3 regions of the Gordonia sp. UCD-TK1 genome follow, and region 3 is predicted to be linked to each of the others. Evidence: predicted binding sites of a transcription regulator. Region 3 holds the regulator's gene; each other region holds the start of a gene.
What was found. Region 3 encodes LexA, which represses DNA repair genes until DNA is damaged. Its sites were predicted from a motif close to CGAACANNTGTTCG; they were not measured.

Region 1 (10,663 bases), on a different contig from region 3:
GCTCCTTCGACTTCAAGTTGAAGACCCCGCCGGCTGCGAAGCTCCTGCTGAAGGCCGCCGGCCTGCAGAAGGGCTCCGGCGAGCCCCACACCAACAAGGTCGGCAAGGTGAGCATGGACCAGGTCCGTGAGATCGCCAAGACCAAGGCCGAAGACCTGAACGCCAATGACATCGACCAGGCCGCGAAGATCATCGCCGGTACTGCTCGGTCCATGGGCATCACCGTCGAGTGAGCTTGCGATCTCGCGCTCTCGACACCGTCGAAGGCTGACAGACCTCATCATCACCGTGGGAGGGCCGGCTCGGCCCGCACCACACACCCCGCCGACTGACGGCGGAGAAGGAACAGAGCAATGAGCAAGAAGAGCAAGGCCTACGCGGCCGCGGCCGAGAAGGTCGACAAGACCAAGCTGTACAGCCCGCTGGAGGCTGTGGAGCTGGCCAAGGACACGTCGTCGAAGAACACCGACGCGACCGTCGAGGTCGCGATCCGGCTGGGCGTCGACCCCCGTAAGGCAGACCAGATGGTTCGAGGCACCGTCAATCTGCCGCACGGCACCGGTAAGACTGCCCGCGTGATCGTGTTCGCCGCCGGCGACAAGGCCGCCGAGGCCACCGCCGCCGGTGCCGACGAGGTCGGCGCCGAGGATCTGATCGAGCGCATCCAGGGCGGTTGGCTGGACTTCGACGCCGCGATCGCCACCCCGGATCAGATGGCCAAGGTCGGCCGTATCGCGCGTGTCCTCGGACCCCGCGGCCTGATGCCGAACCCGAAGACGGGCACCGTGACCACCGACGTCACCAAGGCCGTCAACGACATCAAGGGCGGCAAGATCAACTTCCGCGTCGACAAGGCTGCGAACCTGCACTTCGTCATCGGCAAGGCCTCGTTCGACCCGGCCAAGCTGGCCGAGAACTACGGCGCTGCCTACGACGAGATCATGCGCGCCAAGCCGTCGGCCGCCAAGGGCCGCTACATCAAGAAGGTCACCGTCTCCACGACGACGGGCCCGGGCATCCCGGTCGACCCGGCGGTCACCCGCAACTTCGCGGAGGCACCGCAGGCCTGATCTGATCAGGCGCACTGACACCCACGAGGGGCCCGGCATTCCGATGCCGGGCCCCTCGTGTTGTGTGCAATCACGCGTGGTCAGCGAGTATGCGTGCGAGTGCTGCTTCGACCGGGGTCAGCGGTGGGGTGGTGAGGTGCTCCGGCGGTGTTCGCGGATGGACGAGTTCGCGGTAGGCGAGTTCGAGGCGCCGGCCGCGGTCGCCGTAGCCGACGGCGTCGGGGCGCGACTGGTCGCCGGACCGGGTGGCAGGTCCGTGGATCTCGTTGCGCACGGTGTTCAGGTGTTGTGCGAACCGCCGGGGTATGTCGGGTCGGCGGTTGATGTGTTCGGGGTTGGGCGGTGCGCCGGGTTCGGCGTTCAACCGCCACAGGCAGCGGCCTTCGTCGGGGCCGGATCGGGCGATGCGGGTGGTGTATTGGCCGGGTTGGTCGCCGACCATGCGGTTGTGACGGGGACAGGCCGGGGCGAGGTCGTCGATGTCGGTGAGACCGCCCTTGGCCCAGTCTCGTTCGGCGTGATGAAGCTCGACGTGGGTGGCGGGTTGATCGCACCCGGGTGCCGAACACACTTCCCCGTCGGGACGGGCGAAGGAGACGAGGCGTTGTTCGCGGGTGGCCAGGCGTTTGCCCCGTCCGAAGTGCAGGGGGACGGTGGTGGCGTCTTTGAAGATCGCGAGCCAGGGTTGCATGTCGGCGGCCATCGTGATCAAGTCCCGGATGGGCAGCAGGGTGCCGGTGGCGGTGGTGGCGAGTCCGGCTTCGCGGATGAGGTCGTTGAGGTCGGCTTTGATGATCAGTTGCACGGGTAGCCCTCGGTGCGAGGTGCCGAGTGTTCCGTCGGCGAAGCCTGCGGCGAGTGCGGCATCGAGGGCGTCGTGATTGGTCTGGGCGAGGGTGCGTTGGTCGCGGTCGGCTGCGGCGGTCAGGGCGTCGGGGTCGGCGGCACCGGCCGGGCCTTGGGGCGAGGCGGGGTCGTCGGGGTTGTTGAGTCCGGGTTTGCCCCACACGGCGAACATCATGGTGAGCCGGGCGGCGAGTGCGGGGGTCAGGGTGCCGGAGATCTTGGCGGTGCCATCGGCGCGTTGCCGACCGATCCACAGGCCGCGGCGTCGTTTCTGGTCGGTGTCGTCGGCCAGTGTGCCGTCGGGATCGAGGTGGGCGAGCAGCCGCGAGCCGAGCTGGGTGATCTCGGCAGGCGTGTGGGCTTCGGCGATCTCGGCCATCTGCCGCTCAGCGGCGACCTGTACATCGTGGTCGATGGTGCCGGGGATGCGGTCGAGGACGTCGAGGGTGGCTTGTACGTGGGCGGTGCCGACTGTGCCTTGTGCGAAAGCTTCGGCGAGGCAGGGGTATTCGGGTGGGAGGACCTCGCCGCCGAGGCTGGTCCGGTGGGCGGTGGCGCCCATCTGCTTACGGCGGCGCAGCGGGTTCGAGACTCGTAGCCGGTGGGTCATGTACTGCATGAGGGTGCGGCAGCCGGCCTTGCGGGGTAGGTCGCGGGCCTCGACCTGATCGATCTGCCGGTCTCCGGCGACGGTCAGACGCGCGATCGCGCGCTCGGTCTCCGCGGCCACGTCGGCGAGTTCGGCATCGGTACACGGCGACAGGTCCACGGTCTGCAACTCACCGAGGATGCGGTGCAGGTCGGCCACCAACTCGAGGGCGCGCGGTCGCCGCGCCGCTTGTTCGTCAGACATGGTCACCCCCGAGAACCGTTGCCGCGAATGTACGTTCGAGTGTACACCGTTGCGAGCGCGTTGCAAGCCAAAACTGATGTTGTGCAACGCTATTCGGAGCCGGTAACTTGTCGGTGCCTCGTGGTAGGGGGTCCACCGACTACTCCGTGGGGCGGCGGCATGACGATCGCCGCGGCCCCACGTGTTCAACGGGGCGTCCCGCGACTCACTCCAGCCAGTTGTTGCCCCCGAGGTCCAGTTGCGCGACATCCAGGGACGGGGTGATACCGGATTCCGGTGCGAGGCCGTGGTTCTCGAGAACGCCGCGCATGATCTCGGCGGCGTCGATGTTGAGTGGGCTCGACACCCACATCGCGTACGGCAGGTTCACGAAGCGGTTCTCGCGCACGGCCTTCAGGTTCCGGCTCGCGGGATTCGATCGCAGGGCGGCGATCTTCTCGTCGACCGACTGGCCGGGATAGTCGACGAACACTATGACGTCGGGGTCCGCGGTGGTGAGGCGTTCCCAGCTCACGGCGGTCCAGGTGTCCTCGATGTCCTCGGTCGCGTTGCGCGCGCCCGCGGCGTCGATGATGCCCTGCGGGCCGCCGAAGGATCCGGAGGAAAAGATGGTGTCGGAGACGCTGTCGAAGACGAACACGGTCGGTTTCGCGGCGGGTTGTGGTGCGGCGCGCAGCTTCTCGAGGCGGTCGGCCACCTCGTCGGCCGCGGCGGCGCCCTGCTCGGGATTGCCGGTGAGGGTGCCGATGTTGCGCAGATCGGTGTCGAGCGCGACCCACGGGTACATGGTGCCGCGCTGCGCCTCGCCCTCGGTCTGCCGGCACGCCTCGGACAACTGGTACACGTCGATGCCGTGTCCGGCGAGGATCTCGGGTGTGATCCCGCGCGACTCGCTCATGCCGTAGTTGTATCCGGCATACAGCACTTGGGGTTTCGCCGCGACGATGTTCTCGAGGGTGGGACGTTCGGTCGCGACCTCGTTCAGCGTGTCGACCTGGGGTCCGTACTCCAGCCGCAGGACGTCCTTGTCCCGGGCGAGCGCGCTGACCGCCACCATGTTGTCACGGGCACCCGCGGCGAGTGCGATCGCGATCATGCCGCCGTCGTTGACGAACAACCGGTCGAGGGGTTGCGGGTAAGCGACGTCGGCTCCGCAATTCGATATGGCGACAGTGCTTTCCGACGCCACAGTGCTGTCGGCACCGCAGGCGGTGGCAGTTCCCAGCGTCAGAGCCGCCGCCACGATGGCGACGGTCGGGTGGACTCGGGACGTACGTATGGTCAAAGGATGTCCTCTCACGGGATGTCTTTCGTCAGAGTGCTGGGGGCGGGTGTGGTGGTGGGAGTGTTCAGGAGCAGATGGGGCAGGTCCGTCGATGGATGGTCGACGACGGTGCCGGACACCTCGAAGACGTCGGCCAGCAGAGCCGGCGTCAGCACCTCGACCGGTGGCCCGTGCACGATGACACCGCCGTCGGAAACCACTGCGACGGAGTCGAAGTGACGCAACACGAGGTCGAGGTCGTGCATCGCCGCGACCACGGTGGCGTCGAGCTCGTCGAGAACCTCCATCAGTCGTAGTCGCCAGGCGGCGTCCAGGTGATTGGTGGGTTCGTCGAGCACCAGGATCGGGGTCTGCTGAGCGAGCGCGCGGGCGAGGACGACGCGGTGCCGTTCGCCGCCGGACAGCTGGGTGCACGAGCGGGTGCCCCAGCCGTCGAGCCCGACCTGGATCAACGCGCGATCGACCACCGTCTTGTCGTCGGAACTCCCGGTGGACCAGGCCGACCGGTACGGGGTCCGGCCGAGGCCGACCGCCTCGGCGACCGTCAGCTCCGCGGAGGGCTGTTCCTCCTGGCCGACCACCGCCATCGACATGGCGCGGCGTCGGGAGGGGATGTGGTGGAGGTCGTCTCCGTTCACCTCGACGGTGCCGGCGACTGGTCGTTCGAGACCGCACAGCGTGCGCAGCAGGGTGGTCTTGCCGGAACCGTTGGGCCCGACGATGGCCAGTCGGGTGCCGGCGGGGACCGCGAGATCGACATCCCGCAGTACGACGCGGCCACCGCGACGGCACGCAAGCGCGTTCGCGCGCAACGACATCGACGATGCGCGGGCGGGGTCGGTCACGAGCCACCCCCGAACACGTATTGGCGTCGTCCCATGAGGAACAGGAAGATCGGCGCCCCGATCAGTCCGGTCACGATGCCCAGCGGCATCTCGCGCGGTGCGGCCGCCACCCGCGAGATGACGTCGACCCACACCAGGAAGAGCGCACCGCCGCAGACCGCCACCGGCAACATCGCGCGGTGGGTGGCGCCGACCAGGAGTCGCGCCGCGTGCGGGACGATGAGACCGACGAAGCCGATGCCGCCCGCCACCGCGACGAGCACGCCGACCAGGAGACCCTGGACACCGAACAGCGCGTTGCGCATCGCGCGTACCGGCACGCCCAGCGACGTCGCGGTGTCGGTGCCGGCCGCGTAGGCATCGAGCCAGGAGTGGATGGCGAGCATGGCCACGACGGTGACCAGCACGACCGCCCCGGCGATCTGCACTTTCGCCCAGGTGGCGCCCGCGACGCTGCCGAGCATCCAGAACATCACGTTGTCGGCGGCGTGCGGGTCGGCGGCGGTGAACACCAGCAGCGACGACAACGCCATGAACGCCGAGGACAACACCACCCCGGACAGGATGAGTCGCAGCGCGGTCAGCCCGCCCTGGGCGCGGGCCACCAGGTACACCGTGACGGTGGCGGCCAGCGCGCCGAGCAGCGCCCCGCCGGACAGCGCCCAGACGCCCAGTCCCGCGAGCACGCCGAGGGTCATCACCGCGGTGGCCCCGACCGCCGCGCCGGCGGACACACCCAGCAGGTACGGCTCGGCCAGTGGGTTGCGGACCAGGGCCTGCATGAGTGCGCCGGCCAGCGCCAGCCCGGCTCCGACCAGCGCGGCCAGCACGGACCGGGGCAACCGGAGATCCCAGATGATGACGGCGTGCGCGGAGTCGAGCTCAGCCCCGGTCATCCGGCCGACGACGGTGTGCCACACGTCGCCGACGGGGATGGTCTCCGCGCCGAAAGCGGTGGCCAGGGCGATGCTGAGGAGGGTGAGGACGAACAATACTGCGGCTAGCGGCGTCGACGGGAGTCGCCGGACCGACGGGGCGGTCGCGCTCTCGGTCGTGCCGTCGGTACGACGGGACACGGGTGGTACTGCCTATCGGTCTGGGTATCTGTGCGCGAGATACACAATGGACTCGAGCGAGAACGGCCGGTAATCGGACTCGGGATCGTGGCGCCGGCGCCTTCCCGGGTCGCCCCGGTGTCCGCGCCGAATCCGTCTCCCATACCGTTGCGCGCCAGTCCCGGATTCACACCGGGTTCCCTGACACCCACGTGTGCGGGTGTGACCGTTCTCGGCGCTCACGCTATCAACATCGACCGCCGACCGAACGCGCGGTCGGCCGGCGCAGCCCGGACAGCCGGCACGCGAGCACCTACGCTGGGTGCCGACGATCGATGAACCCGACGCGGAAACGGTGAACCGATGGACGTACGAGACACGAAACTGGCCATCATCGGGGCGGGTGCGGTGGGCACCGCGATCGCCTACTCATCCCTCATCCGAGGTGTCGCACGGACCATCGCCCTCCTCGACATCAACGCCGCCAAGGTGACCGCCGAGGTGCTCGACATGTCCCACGGCCTCGAGTTCGTGCCCCGCGCGGACATCATCGGATCCGACGACGTGTCGGTGTGCGCGGACGCTGACGTCGTCGTGTTCACCGCCGGCGCGAAGCAGAAGCCAGGGCAGTCGCGCCTCGAATTGGCCGAGGCCACAATCGGTCTCACACGAGCCATCCTCCCCGGGGTGCTGGCGGTGGCCCCGACCGCGATCTATGTGATGGTCACCAATCCCGTCGACATCGTCACCTACGCCGCCCAGGAGATCAGCGGGCTGTCACCGCACCAGGTCTTCGGGTCGGGCACGGTGCTGGACTCGTCCCGCCTGCGGTTCCTGATCGCGCAGCACTGCGGGGTCGCGGTGCAGAGCGTGCACTCCTACATCGTCGGCGAACACGGCGACAGCGAGATCCCGCTGTGGAGTTCGGCGTCGATCGGGGGCGTGCCGCTCACCTCGTGGACGCCGCTGCCCGGCCGTCCGGCGATGGACGCCGTTGCGCGCGAACGTATTCACCACGAAGTCGTACATGCCGCGTACACCATCATCGAGGGCAAGGGGGCGACGAACTACGCGATCGGTCTGGCCTCGACGCGCATCGTCGAGGCGATCCTGAACAACGAACACCGGGTGCTGCCGGTGTCGACGAGGGCGAACGGCATCGAGGGGCTCGACGGCGTGTGCCTCTCGCTGCCGACCGTCGTCGACCGCGGTGGTGCGCAAACCCGGCTCGATGTCCCGCTGTCGGACTCCGAGCGGGCGGGCCTCCTCGCCTCGGCGGAAACGCTGCGCGGGATGCAGGCGCGGTTCGGGTTCTGACGTCACACGGGGACGGTCCCGCGCAAGAACTCGAGCTGATCGGCGACCACCCGCTCGAAGTCGTCGCCGACGTAGATGTCGAAATGTCCTGCCGGATAACGAATTACCCGTGCTGCCGGGGCGCGGCGGGCGTGCCGGGCAGTCGGTCCGGCCGGCGCCACGGTGTCGTCGTCGCAGATGCACACGAGCGTGGGGCAGGTCAGCTTTCGCAATGCCCGACCAGGCGTGTGCAGCGGGATCGTCAGCCCGATCCGGGCGGCGACCTCGTTGGTGAACTCCAGGTCGTCGGGCACCAGCGGCAAGTATCCCGACACCGCGTCGGGTGCCGTCATCAGGGCGGCCGAGCCGGACGCACCGGCGAGGCCGACGGTGACCGGCGGACGGCCCAGTGCCGAACCTGCAAGATCCGCGAGTGCGCGCACGGTCACCTTCGCCCCGGACACCACGCCCAGGGCGGCGGTGGAGGCTACTCCACTGGTGAAGGGGCACTGGGAGATCACCGCGGCCACCCGGCCGTCGCGTTCGCCCGCGACGAGGACGTGTCCGCCGCCGAAGGAGGTGCCCCACAGCACTATCCGTGAGGTGTCGACACCGCTGAGTGTTCGGGCGAAGGCGATTGCCGCGGCCCAGTCGTCGAGTTGGCGGCGGATGGACAGCAGCTGTCTCGGTTCGCCATCGCTGTCACCGAAGTGGCGGTAGTCGAACACCAGGCACGAGTATCCCGCAGCGGCGAAGCGCTCGGCGAACGCGTCCAGGCGCATCCGCCGGACCGCACCGAGCCCGTGTGCCATCACGATGACCGGCGCCGGAGTGGTTCCCTCGGGCCGGTACCACCAGGCCCGGCATGTCGTCCCGGACGAATCGAACTCGACGTCGTTCCTGATCATCGTTTCCCCGCTGTCGGTGGTTGCCTGGCCAGGACCGTACCAATACGCGTTGTCGAATGACAGGCTCGCCGAAGGCTGGGGAAAGCGAGATGGAACCCGGCGTCGACGCTGTTAGCGTCTGCCGTCGTGAAGAGATTGATAGCGGGGGCGTTGATCGCCGGAACAGCAGTATTCGGATTGACTGTGGGCGCGGGTGATTCCGACGCCAAGATCAAGCCGGGCAACTACAAACAGCAGCAACTCATCTACGGATTCGTTCCGATGCCGGAGTCGAATGCGCGGGTCATCGGCAACGGCATGTACACCGACTACTACGGGATCGGGCCGTGGAATCTGCAGCGTCAGCAGATCCAGCAGACTCCACACGGCGGCGTCGTGGCGCACACTGCGGACCCGGTGATGCAGTGGTTCCCGCGTACGGAGTTTCGGCGCACCAAGAACGGATATGTCGGCACGATGTACAGCTGGGGCGTCCCGCTCGGCAGTGCGCTGCTGAAGGAACAGCCGCGTCGCTGACCCCGCGCCTTCCGATGCCGGACCAATCTTCGCGTCGCATGCGCTTTTCGCCGGCCGGAACCCGTAGTGTCACCTCGTCACGTTGAGGTGTCGGGGGACACTACGAAGAAGGTCAAGCACGATGCGTTGCTCGCGAAAGATGGTTCTCGGATTTCTGGCCGCGGCGTCGATGACGGTCGCTCCGCTGATGGTGGCGGCACCCGCCGCGGCGGCAACCGACTACGCCAATTGCACCGAACTGCGCGGCGACTACCCGCACGGTGTCGGCAAGACCGGCGCCGTCGACTCGACGTCGGGTACGCCGGTCACGACGTTCACCGTCGACGACGAACTGTACGAGGCGAACTCCGAGAGCGACCGCGACGGGGACGGCATCGCCTGCGAGAAGCACTGAGCGTGCGTCACACTGGGTGACGTGTTCACCCAGGTCGAGGACGAGAACCGCCGGTTGCTCCGTGCGCGCGACGCCATCGACCTCTCCTACGCCGACGACCTCGACATCGCAACGCTCGCCCGCATCGCGCTGATGTCGCCGTCGCACTTCATCCGCCGGTTCCGGGCCGTGTTCGGGGAGACGCCGCACCGCTACCTGCAGCGTCGGCGCATCGAGCGAGCCTGTGCCCTCCTTCGGACCACCGACGTCCCGGTGCTCGACGTCGCGTTGCTGGTCGGCTACGACAGTCCTGGCACGTTCGGCCGGACGTTCAGCCGAATCGTCTGCTGTAGTCCCACGGCCTACCGGCAGCGTGTCGCTCCGATTCCCGTTCCCGGTTGCTTCGTGCGCCGGTGGACCAGGCCGAGCGATGCTGCCACCGGGGTCCCGCGAGCGGCCGAAGTGAGCGATTTCGGAGAAGCGCCGACCGGGCCGCCGGTCGTATCGTCGGGCGCATGATCAACGGCATCGGTATCCATTCCGTCTACGTCCTCGATCAGGACGTCGCACTCGACTTCTACGTCGGCACACTCGGTTTCACGGTCGACACCGACGTCGACATGGGTTTCATGCGGTGGTTGACGATCGCGCCGCCCGGTCAACCCGACCGGCTCATCCTGCTCGAGAAGCCCGGGCCGCCCGCGCTTTCCGACGAGACCGCCGCGAAGATCCGCGACCTCGTGACGCAGGGGGCGATGCCGGTGACGATCCTGTCGACCGACGATTGTCGCGGCACCCACGCGGCGCTCGTCGCACGCGGCGTCGAGTTCACCCAGGACCCCGAAGACCAGCCCTACGGCACCGATTGTGCGTTCCGGGATCCGTTCGGGAACCAGCTGCGGATGACCCAGCGGGCGACCGCGGACCGGCCGGTCGCAGACGCCGACATCGCGCGGTGGGCCCCACCGGACAGCTGACCAGTCCAGGGCCATGGGTCGGATGCGAGCAACGATCCGGCCGCGACCGGAGTAGGCGTTAGATTCGTGCCCATGGCGGTCCGACTCGACAAGTACCTGAGCAGCAACCACCCGGACATCGCGATCGCGGCGGCGTTGCTGTTCCTGGCCGGGCTGGTCGACGCCATCGCGTTCGTCGTGCTCAAGGGCAGCTTCGTCGCGTTCATGTCCGGCAATTCGACGATCCTGGGAGCGTCGACGGCCGCGGGCGGGTGGTCGACGATCGCGGTCGTCGCCGGACTCGTCGCGGCCTTCTTCGGCGGGGCCGTGGGCGGCGCGGCACTCGGCCGCTGGGGCGGACAGCACTCGCCGGTCTGGGTTCTCGTAGCCGTGACGGTGACGCTTCTCGCCGGCACCGTTGTCGCGCTGACCGCGTCGCCGACGGCCGGGATGATCGTGGTGGCGACGGCGACCGGAGCGATCAACTCGGCGCTGTCCCACACATCGGCGGTGCCGGGCGGCTTGACGTACGTGACCGGCACGCTGGTGAAGTCCGCGCACGAGCTGGTCGCCTCGCTGGGTACCGATCGACCGTGGGCGTGGCTGGCGGTGTTCTGGATGTGGCCGGTGTTCGTCCTGGGCGCGGTGTGCGGCGGTTTC
Region 2 (10,663 bases), on a different contig from region 3:
GCCTCGGCCGAAGGCGAGACCGGTAAGTCCATCGTCGCGCTGGGGTTGCTGGCCCTGCTGTCGGCGACCGGCGGGCGGGTCGGAGTGTTCCGTCCGATCTCGCGGACGGCCGCGGAGGATCGTGATCCGATCCTCGATCTCCTCCTCGACTACGAATCCGCCGACCTCCCGTACGAGGACTGTCTCGGTGTCACCTACGAGGAGGTGCACAACGATCCCGAAGGTGCGGTCGCCGAGATCGTCGCGCGCTTCCACGCCATCCAGTCCCGCTGCGACCGCGTGGTCATCGTCGGTTCGGATTACACCGACGTCGGCACCCCGTCGGAGCTGAGCTACAACGCCCGGATCGCCGCGAATCTGTCGGCGCCGATGGTGTTGGCGATCAAGGCGATCGACCGGTCGCCGGAAGAGATGCACGGTCTGGCCGAGGGGTTGATCGCCGAGGTGACCGCTGCCCATGCCACCCCCGTCGCCCTGGTTGCCAACCGGTGCGACCCCGACCGCCTCGACAAGATCCGGGACCAGTTGCGCAGCACCGGGATTCCGGCGCTGTGCCTACCCGAGGAGCCGGTGCTCTTCGCCCCCACGATGGGGGAGCTCAAGGAGGCGCTCGGCGCGACGATGTACAGCGGTGACGAGGAATTGCTCGACCGCGAGGCGCTCCGGGTGATGGTCGGTGGCATGACCGTCGAGCACATCCTGGAGCGGCTCACCGACGGCACCGTGGTCATCACGCCCGCCGACCGGTCGGATGTTCTCCTGGCACTCGTGAACGCCAACACCGCACAGGGTTTCCCGCGTCTCGCCGGCATCATCCTCAACGGCGGACTCAAACCGCACCCGATGATCGAGGCGCTGGTGAGCGGGTTGAAGCCGACCCTGCCGATCATCAGCTGCCCGCAGGGCACCTACGACACCGCGCGTACCGCCGCTCACACGCGCGGCAAGGTGGGGGTGGGCTCGGTACACAAGATCGAGGCCGCACTGGCGATGATGGAGACCCATGTCGACCCCGAGAAGGTCATGCGCAACCTCAACGTGTCGACGCCGACCGTGGTGACGCCGCAGATGTTCGAGTACCGCCTGATCTCCCGTGCGCGCGCCGACCGAAAGCACATCGTGTTACCGGAGGGCGACGATGACCGGATCCTGCGGGCCGCCAACAGGCTTGCGCGGCGCAGCGTTGCCGACCTCACTCTGCTCGGTGATCCCGAAGCGGTGCGCGAGCGTTCCATCGAACTCGGACTCGACCTCTCCGACGTCACGGTCATCGACCCGGCCGAGTCGGAGTATCTCGACGAGTTCGCCCGGATCTACACCGAGCTGCGCAAGCACAAGGGTATGGATCTGGAACGGGCCCAGGAGAAGATGCGTGACGTGTCGTATTTCGGCACGATGATGGTGCACACCGGGCGCGCCGACGGGATGGTGTCGGGGGCGTCGCACACCACGGCCCACACGATCCGGCCGGCCTTCGAGATCATCAAGACCAAACCGGGTGTGTCCACCGTGTCGAGCGTGTTCTTCATGTGCCTGGCCGATAAGGTGCTCGCGTACGGAGACTGCGCCATCGTCCCGGATCCGTCCGACGAACAGCTCGCCGACATCGCCATCTCCTCGGCGCAGACGTCCGCGGCCTTCGGTATCGATCCCCGGGTCGCGATGCTGTCGTACTCGACCGGGACGTCCGGATCGGGTGCCGACGTCGAGAAGGTCAAGACCGCAACCGAACTCGTGCGCGAGCGGCAACCCGATCTGCTGGTCGAGGGGCCGATCCAGTACGACGCCGCGGTGGAACCCTCAGTGGCGAAGACCAAGATGCCCGACTCGCCGGTGGCCGGCCGTGCGACCGTGCTGATCTTTCCCGACCTCAACACGGGCAACAACACGTACAAGGCGGTGCAGCGGAGCGCGGGGGCGGTCGCGATCGGCCCGGTGCTGCAGGGCTTGAACAAGCCGATCAACGACCTGAGTCGCGGCGCCCTCGTCTCGGACATCGTGAACACGGTCGCCATCACCGCGATCCAGGCCCAGCAGGAGGGCGTGGACCCACTCGCCGAGAACGCCGCCTCCGCCGAGGCCGAGGGTCCCCGATGAGCGGGGCGTCGGGTGCGGTGCTGGTGCTCAACGCCGGCTCGTCGTCGCTGAAATACCAACTGGTGCAACCGGCGGACGGCACGGTGATCGCGGAGGGCATCGCGGAGCGGATCGGCGACTCCGGTTCGTCGATGACACACGAACAGAACGGCGAGACCGTCACCGAGACACTGGAACTCGACGATCACCTCGCCGCGGTCCGACGGGCGGAACGCTTCTTCGCCGACAACGGAACCGATCTGGCCGACGCGGGACTGAGCGCGGTCGGACATCGGGTGGTGCACGGTGGCCGGTCGTTCTACGAGCCGACGGTGGTGACCCCCGAGGTGATCTCGGAGATCGAGCGGATCTCCCCGCTGGCGCCGCTGCACAATCCGGCCAACCTGGTCGGCATCCTGGCGGCCCTGGAGTTGCTCCCCGACGTCCCCTCGGTGGCCGTGTTCGACACCGCGTTCTTCCACGGTCTCCCCGACGCGTCGGCGACATACGCGATCGACCGTGCGGTCGCGGACGAACATGCGATCCGCCGCTACGGTTTTCACGGCACCAGCCACGAGTATGTCTCCGGTCGGGTGGCCGAGTTCCTCGACCGCGACCCGGCGTCGCTGAACCAGATCGTGCTGCACCTGGGCAACGGCGCGTCGGCGTCGGCCATCGCGGGCGGGCAGCCGATCGACACGTCCATGGGGATGACCCCGCTCGAAGGGTTGGTGATGGGCACCCGCAGCGGTGACCTCGACCCCGGACTGGTCCTGCATCTGCACCGGGTGGCGAACCTGTCCGTCGACGAGATCGACACGCTGCTCAACAAGCGTTCGGGACTTCGAGGTCTGTGCGGCGAGAACGACTTCCGTGCCATCACCCAGCTGATGGACAACGGTGACGACGCCGCCCGGCGCGCCTTCGACGTCTATATCCACCGCCTGCGCCGTTATATCGGTGCCTACGCCTTCGCCCTCGGCCGCGTCGATGCCATCACCTTCACGGCCGGTGTAGGGGAGAACTCCGCAGTCGTCCGCGCCCGTGCGCTGGCGGGGTTGGAAGGGTTCGGGATCATCGTCGATGACGAGCGAAACGCGGTGCGTGGCAAGGAGGCTCGTCGTATCTCGGCGGGTGACAGTGCGGTAGAGGTCCTTGTGGTTCCGACGAATGAGGAGTTGGCCATCGCCAGGCAGTCGGCGGCGGTGGTCGGGGGCTGATTCGCGGCCGCAGGATGGTGCGAGAATCGGCTGCCCCTACCACGCGCCACCGACAAGATGCGCTGTGCGAATGGACAACGAAAAACGTTGCACACCAGCGCTATAGCGGCTATGCTCGAACATGTATTCGTGCAATCGTCTCCGGGGGGTGACAATGTCTGACGAATCAATGACGCCGCAACCGCGCGCCGTCGAGTTGGTGGCCGAGCTGCACGCGACCCTCGACAAACTGCAGACCGTTGACTTGTCCCCGTGCACCGACGAAGAACTGATGGAAGTCGCCGCCGCCACCGAACGCGCGATCGCTCGAACCACTTTTGCCGGCGACCGGCAAGTCGCCGAAATCGAGGCTCGGGATCTGCCCCGCAAGACCGGCTGCCGCACTCTGATGCAGTTCATGACCCATCGGCTGCGGATCTCCAACCCGATGCGTCGACGCAAGCAGCTGAACGCCACCGCCGCGCTGACTTGCCTCAACGGCGACCGTCTCGAACCCGAACACCCTACGCTGGCAAAAGCTTTCGCCACCGGATCCGTGGGGACCGGGCACGTCCAGGCCGCCATCGATGTCCTCGACCAGATCCCGCATGCTGTCGAACACGACATCAAGGTCGCCGCCGAGCGACAGATGGCCGAGATCGCCGAAGCCCACACGCCTGCCGAGATCACCCAGCTCGGCGCGCGGCTGCTCGCCCACCTCGACCCCGACGGCACCCTGGCCGACGACACCGACCAGAAACGACGCCGCGGCCTGTGGATCGGCCGGCAACGCGCCGACGGGACAGCCAGAATATCGGGCACCCTGACACCCGCACTTGCCGCCCGGCTCACCATGATGTTCGCCGTGTGGGGCAAACCCGGACTCAATAACCCCGACGACCCCGCCTCGCCCCAAGGCCCGGCCGGCACCGCCGACCCCGACGCCCTGGCCTCGGCGGCCGACCGCGACGGTCGCACTCTCGCCCAGACGAATCACGACGCGCTCGACGCCGCCCTGGCCGCGGGGTTCGCCGACGGCGCACTCGGCACCTCGCACCGCGGCCTGCCCGTCCAACTGATCATCAAAGCCGACCTCTCCGACCTGATCCGAGAAGCCGGACTCGCCACCACCGCCACCGGCACCCTGCTTCCCATCCGGGACCTGATCGCGATGGCCGGTGACGTCCAGCCGTGGTTGGCGATCTTCAAAGACGCCACCGCTGTGCCGCTGCACTTCGGGCGGGGCAGACGTCTGGCCACCCGCGAACAACGACTCGTCTCCTTCGCCCGTCCCGACGGGGAAGTGTGTTCGGCACCCGGCTGCGATCAGCCCGCCACCCACATCGAGCTTCATCACGCCCACAAAGATTGGGCCAAGGGCGGTCTCACCGACATCGATGATCTCGCCCCTGCCTGTCCCCGTCACAACCGGATGGTCGGCGACAATCCCGGCCAGTACACCACGCACATCGAGCGCTCTGGACCTGATGAAGGCCGCTGCGTCTGGCGATTGAACGCTGAACCCGGCGCCCCACCCAATCCCGGTCGCCTGAACCGCCGACCCGACATACCGCGGCGGTTCGCAGAACACCTGAACACCGTGCGCGACGAGATCCACGGGCCAGCACCGCGGTCCGGCGATCACCCACGCCCAGACAACCGAAACCGCGATGAACTGCGCCTGAAGGTCAGCCACGTCATCGACGTCCGACCGCCACTGCGCGTGCGTCGCAGCACCCGTCCGTCACCGGTCGAGGCCCACCTCGCGGAGCTTTTGGGCGAAGACCCTCTCGTGCGCAACGCAGCAGGGACGTTCTTCGGATAGCCCTAGAACAACGTATTCGGCCGGACGTAGTTGGCGAGGTCGACGAGCATGAACCGGTGGTCCCGGTTGGTGCGGGTCAGGCGGGCCAGCTGGCGCAGCGAACGTTCGGTGCCGGTGCGAATGCCGTACTCGGTGAACGGGAAACCGAGCAGCGTCGAGGGTTCGTTGTCCTGCTTGGCGTCGTCGGGATTGTCGTGAATCCAGCCCAGCGCGGTGCCCAGCACTATGAGCAGCATCCGGGCCTTGCGTGGTTCGGTGTCCGGGATCTGCTCGAGACGTCGTGCGGCCTCGACGATCTGCTCGCGGGTCACCTGCGAGGTGGGTCGCCCGTGCACGAGCGCGATGATCGCCGTCGCGCGCGCGGTGTTGAAGTGGCGGCTGGTGGCCGGGACCTCGTCGAGCGGTTGGATCGCGGCGTCGATGTCACCGGCCGCCACGGCGAGCCGGGCCAGACCGAACGCGGCGGTCACGATGCTGTGATCGGTCAACCACAGATCGTGATAGTGGTGCTGCGCAACGTCATACAGTTTGGAGATCTTCTCGGCAGACTTCGCCGGGCCCTTCTCGTCGGCCAGCCAACGGCCGATGAGTTCGGCCGTACCGGCGACGGCGAGCTTGGGCGCGACCTCGCCCGGCATCGCACCGAGGACCTCGTCGAAGCGTTCATAGGCCAGTTCGGGTTCGTCGTTCATCAACGCGCAGATGCCCATGTACCACTCGACCCGCCACGAATCACCGTGGTGGGCACGGACTTCCTGCAGAAGGGCGAGTGCGGTGTCGACGTCGTCGAGCTGCAGATGCGCGCGGGCCTCGGCGAGATCGATCTCCCGCGACGGGTGGGCGTTCTTGACCGGCCGGCCGCCGAAGAGCGAGGCGAAACCCTCTGCCCGGGCGGTGTTGATGGAATCCAGGGTCTGTCGCGGGTCCGACAGCGCCGCCGAGGTGAGCAGACTCGCCGCCGGGTCGAGTGGGTTGACCAGCGGAACGGGCAGGGCGTTGGCGATATCCACCGGATCGTAGAACGCCGCCTGATCGGGGTCGAAGAAGCCGTCGACCGGCGCGAGCATCAGGTCGGTGCCGAACGTCGAGCGCTGCGGCGTGAAGACCGTGGACAGCGCGGGCCGCGGGACCCCCGTGTGCACGGCGACCGTCTCGCGCAACACGTTCAGCACCTGGGTGCTCATCTCCTCCGCGGAGACGAACCGATCGGCGGGGTCGGGGGCGGTGGCGCGTTGCAGGAGGCGGTAGTACGACGGATTGTTCCGGAAGACAGGCGTCTTCGACGCGGCGGGCAGGCCGTCGACGTAGCGTCCGTTCCGCATCTCCATCGGCACGGTCAGGACCGCTAGGGTGCGCCCGATGCTGTAGATGTCGGTCGCGATCTGCGGCCCGGTCTTCACGATCTCCGGTGCCTGGAACCCGGGCGTGCCGTACAGGTGCCCGTAGCCGTTGATCGGCGAGACCGCACCGAGGTCGATCAGCTTCACCTCGTCACTGCCGACCATGATGTTCTCGGGTTTGACGTCGTTGTAGACCAGGCCGACCGAGTGCAGATAGCCCACGGCGAGAAGCACTTCCAGGATGTAGGCCAGGCCCTGCTCCACCGACAGCAGGGAGTTGTCCGGATCGCCCGCGGTGATCTGTTTGAGCGTCTGGCCGCCGATGTACTCCATCACGATGTAGCCGAAGCGGTCATCGTCGTCGACGTGCTCGACGAAGTTGTAGATCTTGACGATCCCGGGATGGTTGACCGAGGCCAGGAACTGCCGTTCCGCGACCGCGACGCGCTGCGCCTCCGAATCCGAGGAATTCAGCAGGCCTTTGAGGACGACGGGCCGGTCGCTCACGTTGCGGTCGATGGCCAGGTAGATCCAGCCGAGGCCGCCGTGGGCGATGGCGCCGGCGATCTCGTACTGGTCGGCGACCAATGTTCCGGGAGCCAGTCCCGGGACGAAGGAGTACCGGGCGCCGCAGTTGCCGCAGTCGCCGGTCGGGGGACCGGCGCCCTCGCCCTCGGCTCGACCGACGGGTTTGCCGCAGCGCCAGCAGAACCGCTTGCTGTCGGCGATCACCGGGTCGTCGATGACGGCGTCCTCGGGTTCGATGTCGGTGATCTTCGGCATCTCGACCAGGCCGCTGCCGAGCCGTCGCTCGTGCACCGGCGGCCGACGCCGCGGAACCAGACGCCGGCCGAGCGGACCGGAGTCGGGTTCCGGGTGGGGCACGGCGGGACGCTGCCGTTCGACGCGGTCGGTCCGGTCGTCGGGGTCGACCCCGACGGTGAACACCGGAGCGACGGCCTGGGTTCCGACATCCGGGTCGGTGCGTCGGCCGGGCCGGGGGTCGGTGGTGTCGGCCATGTCGTCAGGGCCCTCGGTCAGCGCCGCCAGGTCGGCCCGCTGGGTGCCGACGTCGACCACCTTCGCGGTCGTCTCGGCGTCCTCACCACCGGGACGGCCACCGCCCGGGCCGGGACCGTCGAGGTCGGCGTCGTCGTCGCCGAGCAGGGCGTCGAGCGAGACCCGCTGGGTGCCGAGGTCGTCGCCCCGGTCGCCGTGGGTGACGTCGTCTGTGTCGTGCCCGTTCCGGGCCGCGTCGTCCATGGGCATCAGTCCCGGTAATACGGCTGGGGAGCGCCGTACCCACTGTCGAGGATGGACAGCCACCGGTCCCGGATCTCCTGCCATCGGCCGGTCACCCGGATGCGCTCGAGCACGCCGTTGACGAACCGGATCATATCGTCCTGGCCCTTGGGAATCCCGACGCCGTAGAACTCCTCGCCGAGGCTGGGACCGACGACCCGCAACCACGGATCCTGTGCGGCGAGACCGGCGAGGATCGCGTCGTCGGTGGTCGCCGCGTCGATCTGACCCTGCTGCATCAGGACCAGGCAATCGGCCCAGGTCGTCGTGCTGACGATCTTGGCTCGGGGCTGGATGGCCTGGATACGACCGATCGAGGTGGTCCCGCGCGCGGCGCAGACCCGCTTGTCGGCGAGCTGCGCCGGACCGGTCACGTTGGAGTTCCGGAACGACAGGATGCGCTGGGACGCGACGTAATAGGGGGCCGAGAAACTGATGTCGCGCAACCGGTCGCAGGTGATGCTCATCGTCTTGATCACCAGATCGACCGTCATGTCCCGCAGGGCGTCGATCCGCTGGGCGGAACTCAGCACCTGGAACTCGACGCGGCGGTCGTCTCCGAAGATGGCGCCGGCGATCTCGTGCGCGATGTCCACGTCGAAGCCCTGGATGTCGCCGGTGATCGGGTCGCGGAAGCTGAACAGGTTGGACCCGATGTCGAGCCCGACGATCAGCCGACCCCGCTCGAGGATGCCGGCCATCGTCGAATTGATCGGCATCTGAGCAGGGGGCGGCATCTGGGCGGGCGGCCGCAGGGTCAGGGTCGCGTTGCAGGCCTCGGAACTCGGCGGCGGTTCGACGGGCACGTCGACCTGGACGCCGGGCAGCATCGGTTGCCCGGCGGTCGCCGTCGGTGGGGGTGATTCGGGTGCGGGGAAACGCACGCACCCGGTGGCGACGAGGCCGGTGAGCGCGAGCAGGACCACGACGGTCAGCAGGCGGCGAGGCGAGGGAACGGTCGTCATCGGTACTCCCGGATGCGCGGGATGAGACCGCCCACGACCGCGACGCCGGCGAAGACGGTGAGCAGCAGGATGCCGGTGCCGGTGAACCCGAGGACCCGTTGCGCGGTGTTGATGTCGTCCCGGAAGGAGTTCCGCGCAGTCGTGATCGCATCGACCAGCGCGGTGTCGACCGCGGTGTAGGCGCGCGCCGAACTGTCCGGTCCGTCGCCGACGGTGTGCAGGCGCGCGAGACCGAAGTTGCCGGTCTGGATGTAGCGGCGGACCGCGGCGTCGGTGCGGCGCCACTCGGTCAGCGCCGCCGTGACCGTGTCCAGTTGTTCGCCGGTGACCGCGCTGTCGCCGTCTTCGGTGCCCTCGCGGACGTCGTCGACGATGTTGCCGATCTCGCTGGTCGCCGCGGAGAAGCTGCGCTCGAGACCGCCCTGATCACCGCGGCGGATGAGCGAGAGCGTCTCGGCCGACCGCGCCTGCTGGGTGAGGATCCGGGCGGCGGTCAGGTCGCGGAGCGGGTCGGCGCCCTCGGTGCGGGCGTCGCTGGTGGCGGCCACCGACATCAGACCGGAGGCGAGCAACCACAGGGTCCCGACGCTGAGGGCGAAGATGGCCGCCACGATGCCGATGTTGAACCGCCGCCGGGTCCGCCGCGCCAGGTAGCGCGACGTCAGGACAAGCGCGGCGAGCAGGAATAGCAGCGGCGCGTACACGGTCCAGGGTGGACGGGTGAGGGTTTGCTGGGGGTCGGCGATGGCCATCGATCGCCGTTCGTAGAGGCGCTGGGCGGCCGGAAGGATCTGGTCCTGCATCATCGACGACGCCTGGCCGAGATACGCCGACCCCACCGGGTTGCCGAGCCGGTTGTTCGTCCGCGCCGTCTCGATGAGTCCGCTGTAGACCGGGATCGAGGTGGACAGGGTCTCGAGATCGGCGCTGACCGCCTGCTCGGCCCGGTCCGACACCATGCCGGAACCGGGTTCGCTGGAGGTGCCGGTGGCCAGGATCAGCGACGACGACGCCGTCGCCAGCGCGTCGGAGTAGCGCTGCCGCAGATCGGGGGTCTCCAGTCCGCCGGAGATGAACGCCGCGTTCGCCGACGCGTCGGCGATCGACAGCGAGCTGTAGAGAACCTGCGCGGCCTCGGCGAGCGGTTCGGTCCGATCGATGAGGCGCTGCAGAGTCTGGGTGCGGTCTTCCAGGACCGTTGATGCGTACAGGCCGGTGCTCAGACAGCCGAGCGCCAGGATTCCGCAGATGATGATCAGCTTGCCCGGGGTCGTGACGGCGAAGTGGCGCAGGGTCTGGAACGGGGACTGGGCGCGTTCCCGGGCGGTGGCGACGAGTTCGCGTCGGTCGGCGAGCACCTGGCGGATCGGGGGCGAGGCCTGCGCCGGACGGATCGTGCGACCGCCACGCGTCAGCGCCGTCCGCACGGAGGACGCGTCGCCGGTCACCTACCTGATCCCTTCTCGAACGCTGGATCGTCTCCGGTGCGGTCCTACGGTCACCGGTTCCCCGTTCCGGATTCGCGTGACCGGGCGATCAACGTCAGGGGTTGTGTCATCTGGGTCATCGTTCACCGGGTCGTGCGTGTTTCACCCTATGTCATCGTGCCGGGTTCCTCCCGAGTCGATCGGCGCCGCGCCGCCGACCTCGGCGGTTCGCGCGTGCCGGGGTGCTCGCCGACGCACCTCGTGGTTCCGCGCCGCGATGAGAGGGCTTCGCGGTCTCCCTGGCAGGTGTTGCGCATCTCACTTACGGTGGAGGCACCCGGTCGGGGCGACCGGGTTGCGAGGAGGCGTGGTGCGCGGCGACGGCGACGGCTGGGTGATCGATCCCGACGGTTCTCGATACTGGGGTATCCACGGCGCGGCAGGTCTGCTGCTGCGGGCGCCGCTGCCGGAGGGAACCACCGGCGTACTTCTCCAGCACCGCGCGGCCTGGTCGCATCAGGGCGGTACG
Region 3 (10,663 bases):
TGATGGCCGAGCGGGTCACCGATCTCAACGACGTGCGCGACCGGGTCCTCGCCGAACTGCTCGGCCTACCCGAACCCGGTGTGCCCACTCCGGAGGTGCCGTCGGTCCTGCTCGCCGACGACCTCGCGCCCGCCGACACCGCGGGCCTCGACCCCACGAGCACCATCGCCCTCGTCACCCGCCTCGGCGGACCGACCAGCCACACCGCGATCATCGCGCGCCAGCTGGGGATCCCGTGCGTGGTGGCGGTGGCCGACCTGGACGAGATCGAGCCCGGCACAACCGTTCTCGTCGACGGCAGCACCGGGCGGATCGAGGTGGAGCCCGATGCGGAGGCGGCCCGGGCTCGCGTCGACGAGGATCGGCGGCATGCCGCACTCGTCGCCGGCTGGACCGGTCCGGGGCAGACCGCCGACGGGGTCGCCGTGGCGGTGCTCGCCAACGTCGCCGACGGATCGTCGGCACGCGCCGCGGCCGGGTACCCCGTCGAGGGCGTCGGGCTCTTCCGCACCGAACTCGCGTTCCTCGAGCGTGCCGACGAACCGTCGGTGGACGAGCAGGCCGCGATCTACCGGGAGGTGCTCGATGCGTTCGACGGGCAGAAGGTGGTCATCCGCACCCTCGACGCCGGGTCCGACAAACCGCTCCGGTTCGTGACCCATCCCGACGAATCGAACCCAGCGCTCGGCGTGCGGGGCGATCGGATCGCGCTGGCGCACCCCGAGATCCGCGCGCATCAGCTCGACGCGATCGCGCAGGCCGCGTCGGGGTCGGCCGTCGCGCCGTGGGTCATGGCGCCGATGATCGCCTCGCCGGCGGAGGCGCGCACCTTCGCCGCCGAGGTCCGCGGCCGTGGTCTGGTCGCCGGGGTGATGATCGAGGTGCCCGCGGCGGCGATCCTGGCCGAAGCCGTCCTCGCCGAGGTGGACTTCGTGTCCATCGGCACCAACGATCTGACCCAGTACACGATGGCGGCCGACCGGATGTCGGCCGATCTCGCCGGACTGACCGACCCGTGGCAACCGGCCGTGTTGAGCCTCATCGCGGGTGTCGCGGCAGCGGGTGCACGTCAGGGAAAGCCGGTCGGGGTGTGCGGCGAGGCCGCCGCCGATCCGAACCTCGCCTGCGTGCTCGTCGGTCTCGGGGTCACCTCGCTGTCCAGCGCGCCGGCTGCTGCGGCGGCCGTGGGGGCCCGGCTCGGCGAGGTGTCCGCACCGGACTGCCGGGCCGCCGCCGAGGCTGCCCTGTCCACCTCGGATCCCGCCGCGGCGCGCGAGGCGGCCGCGGCGGTGCTCGACGGTTCGGTCGGTGGAGAGGTCAGACTCGCCGCATCACGGTGACGACCTTGCCGAGGATGACGGCATCGTTGCCCGGGATCGGATCGAACAGTTCGTTGTGCGGCATGAGCCAGACGTTCGGGCCCTGACGCTTGAAGGTCTTCACGGTGGCCTCGCCGTCGATCATGGCCGCGACGATGTCGCCGTTGTCGGCGACGTTCTGCTGCCGGACCACGACCCAGTCGCCGTCGCAGATCGCGGCGTCGATCATCGACTCGCCGACGACGCGCAACAGGAAGAGCGATCCCTCGCCGACGAGCTCACGGGGCAGTGGGAAGACGTCCTCGACGGCCTCCTCGGCCAGGATCGGACCGCCGGCCGCGATACGGCCGAGAACCGGCACGAAGGTCGGCTCGGGAAGCTGGCCGGCCGTCGGGGTGTCCGGCGACGGGGTGTCACTCGGGGCGATGTTGACCGCACGGGGACGGTTCGCGTCGCGCTTGAGCAGCCCCTTGCGTTCCAGCGTCCGCAACTGATGGGCCACCGATGACGTCGAGGCCAGGCCGACCTCGTCGCCGATCTCCCGGATGCTCGGCGGATAACCGCGCTCGCGCACCGAGCGGCGGATCACCTCCAGGACCCCGGCCTGTCGCGGGGTGAGTGAGGCCTCGGCGGCGGCGGCGTCGAACGGGGCCTCGTCGTCGGCGCCCCGCGCTCGGCCGCGCCTATCGCCGGTGTCACTCATGTTCGGTTCCTCTCGTCTTCGGAACGTGCTGGTAGATGGCTTGCGCCGGGTCCGAGCCTAGCGGAGTGCGACCGGCACCTCAAACATTTGTTCGATGTGTCGCGAGACTTTGTCGGGACGTCGTGCTACAAATTCGAACATCAGTGCATCGAACATCTGATCGATGTTCGAACACCGACCACCACACCCGCACGATCCCAGACACCCGAACACCGGAGGGCACCATGCGCACCGCCACTCTCGTCGCTCCCGTCCGCACCGACCGTCCCGACGCCGTCCGGCCGCGCACCGACCGCGCCGATCGCGTCCGGACCCGCGCCCCGCTGTCCGACGGCGGCCGACCGGTCGACAACCGGCCGGCCGGCACCCGGCCGCGGGGGGCATCGCCGGTGACCCCGCGGGTGGGCGGTACCCACTGTGGCTCTCCGGTCGGGGTCCGGGGACGTGGCCCGGTCGGGCCCGACGCGGCGGTGTTCCGTCGCCGCCGCCGCACCGCGGTCGCGCTCCTCGCCGGTGTCGGGCTGGCGTTCGTCGTGTGGGTGTTCGGTGTCGTCGGCCAGAATTACTCGGACTCGCTGACACCGTCCGCCGTGAGTTCCGAGGTCGTCCATGTGCGCTCGGGGGACTCGCTCAGCTCGATCGCCGGCCGGGTGGCACCCGAGATGCCGCGCGAGGTCGTGATCGACGAGATCGTCGCGATGAACGATCTGGGGTCGAGCGCGCTGCAGGTGGGCCAGCCCCTGCTCACCCCCCGGTACCGCTGAGGCCGGGCGGTATCCTCGATGTCACAGGGGCCGGCCGACAAGCGGCGGGGCGCACGCTTCGGGTGCGTTCCAGCGTCCCGCGACCTGCGTGAGGACACGATGCGCTGCCCCTTCTGCAAGAACGACGACACCAAGGTCATCGACTCGCGTGTCGCAGATGAAGGGCAGGCCATCCGCCGCCGTCGCTCCTGTGTGGAGTGCGGTCGCCGGTTCTCGACCGTGGAGAGCGCCGTGCTCGCGGTGGTCAAACGCAACGGCGTGACCGAGCCGTTCAGCCGGGAGAAGGTCATGCGTGGCGTGCGGCGAGCCTGTCAGGGCCGCCACGTCGCCGAGGACGCGCTCGCGCAGCTCGCCCAGCAGGTCGAGGACACGGTGCGCGCCAGTGGATCGGCCGAGATCCCCAGCAACGAGGTCGGACTCGCCATCCTGGGCCCGCTCCGCGATCTCGACGAGGTGGCGTATCTGCGCTTCGCCTCGGTGTACCGGTCGTTCGACTCGGTGGAGGACTTCCAGCGCGAGATCGACGACCTGAAGGCGGCATCGGGATCCGGGAGCGCGCTCGCCGAACCCGTGTCAGCCGAGTCGGTCCAGAGCTCGTAGGACCCGTTTCTCCGACACCGGGAACGCGGTGCCGAGACGCTGGGCGAACAGCCCCACGCGCAACTCCTCGACGAGCCACTGCGCTTCGTCGTCGACCACCGCCCGCCGGTGCTCGGGTACCTGTTCGAGGCGTTGGGCCCACCGTTCGACGACGCGATCGACGGCGGCCACCCCGGCCTGGTCGCGTGCTGCGGACGCGGGTAGTGCCTCCAGACGTGCTTGCGCGCCGTCGAGATAGCGCGGCAGATTCTCCAGGTGGCGTCGCGCGGTAGCCGCCACGAATCCGTCGAACACGAGGTGGGCGACCTGTTCGGCGACGTCGTCGGCAGCCAGCGAACCGGCGTGCCGGTCGATCGCCGCCCGCAGCGGGGACATCCGTTCGAGGGCTGCGACGGCCAGCGAGAAGTAGTCCGGTGCGGCCGCGGCGACCCGTGGCCGGATCCGTTCGAGCAGCGCCGAGAAGGATTGTGGTGAGCGAACCGCGGCGAGCTCTGCGTCGTCGATGTCGGCGACCGTGTCCCGAATGGCCCGTCGGGTGCAGTCGGCGAGCAGTGCCTCGGTGGTCGAGTACGGGCTCTGGCTCAGGGCGAGTCGTTCGACCGGACTCAGCGAGCCGGCGATCCGCTTGTGCAGCGGAGGTATCGCGAGGTCGAGGAGGGCGACGATCCCGCGTCGCAGGAGGCGGTCCCGTGTCTCCGGGCTAGCCGCATCGACGACGACAACGCCGCGCGCGTGGCCCTTCGCGTCGGAGACCACGTCGATCGTCGGGTACCGGGTCAGCCGCTGCCCCGCGACATCGACCGTCGTCTGCTCGGCGAGCGAGCCGATCCCATCGGCGGTCCAGGTCTTATACAGGTTGCGCGACACCGTCTTCGGCGCCGCGGGCGTTCCGGTCTGCTGGAGTTCGGGCAACGAGTCGGCGCGGGCGACGATCCGTCCGGAGTCGTCGGCCACCGCGAAATGCATGCGCAGGTGCGGCGGTACCCGGTCGGTGTCGAAATCGCCCGCGGTCACCCGCATCCCGGTGATCGCCGAGAGCTCGCGGGCCAGCCCGGTGGTGAGCGGCTCCTTGCGCGGGGTGAGCCGGCCGAGCGCGAGTTCGGCGAATCGCTGCGCGGGCGACATGCTCTTGCGGAGCTGTTTCGGCAGCGACTTGACCAGTGCGGTGGCCAGTTCGGCGCGCATGCCCGGGACCGACCAGTCGAAGCCGGCCGGTCGGACATGGGGGAGCAGTGCCTGCGGGATCACGACGGTGACGCCGTCGTCGGGTGCGCCCGGTTCGAACCGGTAGCGCAGTTCGAGTCGGGTGTCGCCCTGCTGCCAGGCGCCGGGATAGTCCGTGGGGGCGACGTCGGTGCCTCCCGTGACGTCCTCGGGGCGCAGATCCAGCAGATCCGGTTCGGCCCGGCGGGCCTTCTTCCACCAGGTGTCGAAGTGCCGGGCCGAGGTGACGTCGGACGGTAGCCGCTGGTCGTAGAACTCGAAGAGCTGGTCCTCGGTGATCACGAGACCCCGGGTGCGCGTGCGGTTCTCGACGTCCGAGGCGGCCTCGAGAAGCGTGCGATTGCGGTCGAAGAAGGCGTGCTGCGTCCGCCAATCGCCCTCGACGAGAGCGTGCCGGATGAACAGCTCCCGGGAGACCACCGGGTCGATGGGGCCGTAGTCGACGCGCCGGCGGGCGACGAGCGGGACCCCGTAGAGGGTCACGCGTTCGTAGGCCATCGCCGCTCCGCGTTTCGCCGACCAATGCGGCTCGCTGTGGGTGCGCTTCACGAGATCCCCGGCGAGTTTCTCGGCCCACAGCGGATCGATCCCGGCGACGGTGTGGGCGAACAGGCGCGACGTCTCGAGGACCTCGGCCGCCATGATGAAGGCGGGCGGCTTCTTGGCGAGCGGAGAAGCGGGGAAGATCATCAGCGTGGTGTTGCGCGCACCGGTGAACTCGCGGCCCTCGGTGTTGCGGGCGGCGATGTTGCTGAGCAACCCGGACAGGATGGATCGGTGGACGGCGTCGGCGTCGAGTTCGGTGGGCGCGACCGACCAGTCGAGGTTCTTGACGATCTCGGTCAGCTGCCGGTGGAGGTCCTGCCACTCCCGGATGCGCAGGAAGTGGAGGTACTCGCGCTCACACATGCGCCGAAAGCGGCTGCCGGACAACTCCTTGCGCTGTTCGCCGAGGTACCGCCACAGCTCCACGTAGGACAGGAAGTCCGACTGCGGGACGACGAAGCGCCGGTGCTGGGCGTCGGCGGCCTCCCGGTGCTCGGCCGGCCGTTCCCGTGGATCGGGGAGCGACATCGCGGCGGCGATCACGAGAAGGTGGTCGAGACAACCCAGTTCGTGTCCGGCGATGAGCATCCGGGCGACCCGGGGATCGACCGGGATCCGCGACATCGACCGGCCGATCGGGGTCAGTCGCGGGGGCCCGCCCTCGCGCGGGACGGTGATGGCGCCGAGTTCGGTGAGAACACCCATACCGTCGCGGATCGCGCGGTCGTCGGGCGGCTGGACGAACGGGAACTCGGCGATCTCACCCAGTTTCAGCGAGGTCATCTGGAGGATGACCGCCGCGAGGTTGGTGCGCAGGATCTCCGGGTCGGTGAAGGCCGGCCGGGAGTCGAAGTCGTTCTCGCTGTAGAGACGGATGCAGACGCCCGGGGCGACACGACCGCATCGACCGGCCCGCTGCCGGGCACTGGCCTGTGAGACCGGTTCGATGGGAAGACGATTGACCTTGGTCCTGGTCGAGTACCGACTGATACGGGCGGTGCCGGTGTCGATGACGTAGCGGATGCCGGGCACGGTCACCGACGTTTCGGCGACGTTGGTCGCCAGCACGATCCGGCGTCCGTCGGAGGGGGAGAACACCTTCTGCTGCTCGGCGATCGAAAGTCGCGCATAGAGCGGCACGATCTCGGCACCGGGACCCTTGCTGCCGCCGGTTCGTCGACGGAGCGCCTCGGCGGTCTCTCGGATGTCCCGTTCGGTGGGCAGGAACACGAGGATGTCGCCGCGGCCACCGGCCCACAGTTCGTCGACGGCGGCGTCGATGCCCTGGATCTGGTCGAGATCCGCATGTTCGCCGCCGCCGGCGTCGTCCCCGTCGTCGGGGCGTTCCTGCAGGCTCAGCGGTCGATACCGGATCTCGACCGGATAGGTGCGTCCGGATACCTCGATGACCGGGACCGAGGTCTTCGGCGTGCTGAAATGCCGTGCGAAGCGCGCCGGTTCGATCGTCGCCGAGGTGATGATCACCTTCAGATCGGGGCGTCGGGGCAGCAGGCGGCGCAGATAGCCGAGGATGAAATCGATGTTGAGGCTGCGCTCGTGGGCCTCGTCGATGATGAGGGTGTCGTAGCGGCGCAGCATGGGGTCGGTGGCGATCTCGCGGAGCAGGATGCCGTCGGTCATGACCCGGACGAGGGTGTCGGCGCCCGACCGGTCGGTGAACCGGACGGAGTAGCCCACCGCGTCGCCGAGTTCGGTGTCGGTCTCGTCGGCGATGCGCTTGGCGACCGAGCTCGCGGCGATGCGCCGGGGCTGGGTGTGCCCGATCGACCCGCGGATGCCACGCCCGAGTTCGAGGCAGATCTTGGGGAGCTGGGTGGTCTTGCCCGAGCCGGTCTCGCCCGCGACGACCACGACCTGGTGGTTGCGGATCGCCTCGGCGATCTCGTCGCGTGCGGCGGAGACCGGTAGTTCGTCGGGGAAGCGCATAATCGGCACGGTCGCGCGCCGCCGGTCGAGACGGGCGCGTGCCTTGTCGACATCGGCGACCAACTGTCGCCACTTCGCGGCATCCGGGCGCGCGGCGAGCCGATCGATGCGACGACGCAACCGGTCGGCGTCGACGAGGCCCACGTCGTCGAGTGCGCGGAGCAGATCCGAGCGGGGGATGTCCGATGCAGCGGTGTCCGGTGGAGACGGGGACGGGTCAGGTGACGAGGACGGGGCCGACATGATCACTCCAGGATATGGGGAAGCGCCGAGGCCGGTTCACCCCAGTGGCCGCGTGGGCCGCGTGGACCGGCATCATGGGGCCATGGCTGATGGTTCGAGCACTGGTACTGGATCGTTGTGGCACGGTTTCGCCGACATGGGTGCGGTGACCGCGAGCGGGCCGTTCGTCGTGACCAGGGGAGAGGGTGCGCGGATCTTCGACCGCGACGGCAACTCCTACCTGGATGCGACCGCCGGACTGTGGTTCACCAACGTCGGGCACGGCCGGACCGAGATCGCCGATGCCGTCGCGCGCCAGCTCGGCACCCTCGCGCACTACTCCAACTTCGGTGACTTCGCGAGCGACGTCACCCTGCAGCTCGCCGAGGAGCTCGGCGCCATCGCGCCGGTACCCGGATCGAAGATCTTCTTCACCTCCGGCGGCAGCGACTCCATCGACACCGCGGTCAAACTCGCCCGCCGCTACTGGGTGGAGCAGGGCCGCGAATCCAAGCGGGTCGTCGTCAGCCGCACCAAGGCCTATCACGGGATGCATGCCGCGGGTACCTCGCTGGCGGGCATCCCGCTCAACCACGACGGCTACGGCGAACTCATGCACGACGTCCAGAACGTCGAATGGGACGACGCGAAGAGCCTGCTCGGTCTCATCGAGCGCGTGGGCGCCGACAACATCGCCGCGTTCTTCTGCGAGCCCATCATCGGGGCCGGCGGCATCTATCTCCCGCCGGAGGGCTACCTCGCCGAGGTGCGGGACATCTGCCGCGACCACGACATCCTCTTCGTCGTCGACGAGGTCGTCACCGGCTTCGGCCGCATCGGCGGCGAATCCTGGTTCGCCTCCGCACGATTCGGCCTCGAACCGGACATGATCACCACTGCCAAGGGGCTCACCTCGGGGTATGTCCCGATGGGCGCGGTGTTCATCGCACCGCGGATCGCCGAGCCGTTCTTCGCCGGTGGCGTCTGGTGGCGGCACGGGTACACCTACGGCGGCCACGCGGGCGCGGCGGCGGCGGCCCTCGCGAACCTCGAGATCATCCGGCGAGAGAACCTGCTCGCCGAGGCGACACGGCTCGAGGGCGACCTCGCCGCCGCGCTGTCGCCGCTCGCCGACCTCGACACGGTCGCCGAGGTCCGGACCGGACTCGGCGCGGTCACCGCGGTACAGCTGGCTGACCCCGCGACGGCCCCGGCGACGGTGGTCAAGCTGCGCGAACACGGGGTGAGCACCCGCGCCGCAGGTCAAGGGGCGCTGCAGATCTCGCCCGCGTTCGTGATGACGACCGCCGAGGTCGGCGAACTCGCCGACCGGATGCGCGCGGCGCTGAGCTGACCCTGGGGCGCCCGTTCGTGCTGCTCCCTGAGGAGCGCCTGGAGCTTGCGGAGGGCGCGTCTCGTTCTGCTCCCTGAGGAGCGCATGGAGCTTGCGGAGGGCGCGTCACGAAGGGGCCCGGCTGCGTAGCGCAGCCGGGCCCCGTCGTCGTCTCACATGCGACGGATCAGGCGTTGGCGAGCACCTCGGTGGTCGCGATTGCCTGGGCGACACCGCTGACGATCGACGCGACCTTGAGCGCCTCGAGGATCGCCTCACGGTCGACGCCGGCCTCGCGCAGGGTGTTCTCGTGCGCGGCGACGCAATGACCGCAGCCATTGATCGAGGACACCGCGAACGACCACAGCTCGAAAGCGGCCTTGTCGACGCCGGGGTTGCCGATGATGTTCATCCGCAGGCCCGGACGCAGGTCGTCGTACTTGCCGTCGAGGAAGCCGCGACCCCGGTAGAACACGTTGTTCATACCCATGATCGACGCGGCGCCGAGCGCGGCGTTGTAGGCCTCGGCGGACAGTGTGTCGGCGGCCTCGTCGGCGATCTCGCTGAGCACCTTCGCATTTCGCGTGGCGGCAGCGGTCGACAGCAGGGTGCCCCACAGCTGCTCCTCGGTCAGCGCGGTGGTGCGGCTGATCGAACCCAGGTTGAGCTTGAGGTCCTTGGCGTACTCGGGAAGTGCTTCCTTCAGATTGTCGATGCTCATCTGCTCTCCTCTCAGACGCCGGCCGTCATGAGCTCGCCGGCGTCGATCGTCGGGTCACCCTTCTTCCAGTTGCAGGCGCACAGTTCGTCGGACTGCAGTGCGTCGAGGACGCGCAGGACCTCGTCGACGTTGCGGCCCACGGAGCCCGCGGTGACCGACACGAACTGGATCTCGTTGTTCGGGTCGATGATGAAGGTGGCGCGGTCGGCGACGCCGTCCGCATTGAGAACGCCTGCCGCGGTGGCGAGTTCGCGCTTGAGGTCGCTCAGCATCGGGAACGGGAGGGTCTTGAGGTCCTCGTGCTGTGCGCGCCACTGAAAGTGGACGAACTCGTTGTCCACCGAGGCGCCGAGCACCTGGGTGTCGCGGTCGGCGAACTCGTCGTTCAGCTTGCCGAACGCGGCGATCTCGGTCGGGCAGACGAAGGTGAAGTCCTTCGGCCAGAAGAACACGACGCGCCACTGACCGGGGTGATCGTCGGACGACACGGTGGTGAAGTAGTCGTCGGGCTGCTGGGCATTGACCTTGCTGAGGTCGCCACCGATGACGGCGGTGAGGTTGTAGGCAGGGAACTGGTCACCGATGGTGAGCAGGGCCATGTATCGCTCCTTCAGCTGGTGAATGTACGGAATCTGCGCGCGAATGAGTTTCGCGACGTACGGGTACCATCGTGCCGGATTCCGGTCGAAAACGAAACGTGATTACTAGCACTACACTGATAAGCATGTCCGATAGAACTTATCAGCCGACCGTGGCCGGGTTGCGTGCCTTCGTCGCACTCGCGCATCGACGCCACTTCGGCACTGCGGCAGCCGATCTCGGTGTCAGTCAACCGTCGCTGTCGCAGGCGTTGTCGGCGTTGGAGTCCGGTCTCGGTGTGACCCTCGTCGAACGCACCACGCGGCGTGTCCTGTTGACCGCCGAGGGAGACGAACTCCTCCCGCGAGCGATCGCGGTGACCGAGGCCATGGACGAGTTCACCTCGGCGGCCGCCGGAACGGGCCGTCCGCTCAGCGGGCCGCTGCGGCTGGGGGTCATCCCGACGGTGGCGCCCTACGTCCTGCCGACGCTGCTGCGCGGACTCGGGCGACGGCTCCCGGACCTCGTACCCCGGGTGGTGGAGGAACAGACCGCCCGCCTCATCGAACAACTGCGCACCGGCACGCTCGACGTCGCGCTGCTCGCTCTCCCCGTCGACATGCCCGGCATCGTCGAAGTTCCCATCTATCGTGAGGATTTCGTTCTCGCACTCCCGTCCGGTCACGCGCTGGCCGGACGCCGCCG

Region 1: a site for LexA is predicted at 2,794-2,807, ahead of A9310_RS02690 (HNH endonuclease signature motif containing protein). Genes of this name have one in related genera too.
Region 2: a site for LexA is predicted at 3,413-3,426, ahead of A9310_RS09620 (HNH endonuclease signature motif containing protein). Genes of this name have one in related genera too.

The regions. Positions count from the first base shown of each region.
Region 1 is NZ_LZMP01000002.1:261,387-272,049, forward strand. It holds gene rplK (50S ribosomal protein L11) at 1-233, shown strand, start outside; gene rplA (50S ribosomal protein L1) at 354-1,070, shown strand; gene A9310_RS02690 (HNH endonuclease signature motif containing protein) at 1,141-2,769, opposite strand; gene A9310_RS02695 (ABC transporter substrate-binding protein) at 2,975-4,054, opposite strand; gene A9310_RS02700 (ABC transporter ATP-binding protein) at 4,066-4,872, opposite strand; gene A9310_RS02705 (iron ABC transporter permease) at 4,896-5,975, opposite strand; cobalamin riboswitch at 6,022-6,200, opposite strand; gene A9310_RS02710 (L-lactate dehydrogenase) at 6,318-7,271, shown strand; gene A9310_RS02715 (alpha/beta fold hydrolase) at 7,274-8,158, opposite strand; gene A9310_RS02720 (hypothetical protein) at 8,285-8,674, shown strand; gene A9310_RS02725 (excalibur calcium-binding domain-containing protein) at 8,796-9,068, shown strand; gene A9310_RS02730 (helix-turn-helix domain-containing protein) at 9,090-9,566, shown strand; gene A9310_RS02735 (VOC family protein) at 9,563-10,024, shown strand; gene A9310_RS02740 (YoaK family protein) at 10,097-10,663, shown strand, end outside.
Region 2 is NZ_LZMP01000013.1:192,429-203,091, forward strand. It holds gene pta (phosphate acetyltransferase) at 1-2,097, shown strand, start outside; gene A9310_RS09615 (acetate kinase) at 2,094-3,296, shown strand; gene A9310_RS09620 (HNH endonuclease signature motif containing protein) at 3,451-5,100, shown strand; gene A9310_RS09625 (serine/threonine-protein kinase) at 5,103-7,703, opposite strand; gene A9310_RS09630 (glutamate ABC transporter substrate-binding protein) at 7,709-8,707, opposite strand; gene A9310_RS09635 (hypothetical protein) at 8,704-10,155, opposite strand; gene A9310_RS09640 (NUDIX hydrolase) at 10,505-10,663, shown strand, end outside.
Region 3 is NZ_LZMP01000001.1:36,035-46,697, reverse strand. It holds gene A9310_RS00200 (phosphoenolpyruvate--protein phosphotransferase) at 1-1,340, shown strand, start outside; gene lexA (transcriptional repressor LexA) at 1,318-2,022, opposite strand; gene A9310_RS00190 (LysM peptidoglycan-binding domain-containing protein) at 2,247-2,786, shown strand; gene nrdR (transcriptional regulator NrdR) at 2,886-3,386, shown strand; gene hrpA (ATP-dependent RNA helicase HrpA) at 3,360-7,346, opposite strand; gene A9310_RS00175 (aspartate aminotransferase family protein) at 7,429-8,679, shown strand; gene A9310_RS00170 (alkyl hydroperoxide reductase) at 8,846-9,379, opposite strand; gene A9310_RS00165 (peroxiredoxin) at 9,391-9,978, opposite strand; gene A9310_RS00160 (hydrogen peroxide-inducible genes activator) at 10,104-10,663, shown strand, end outside.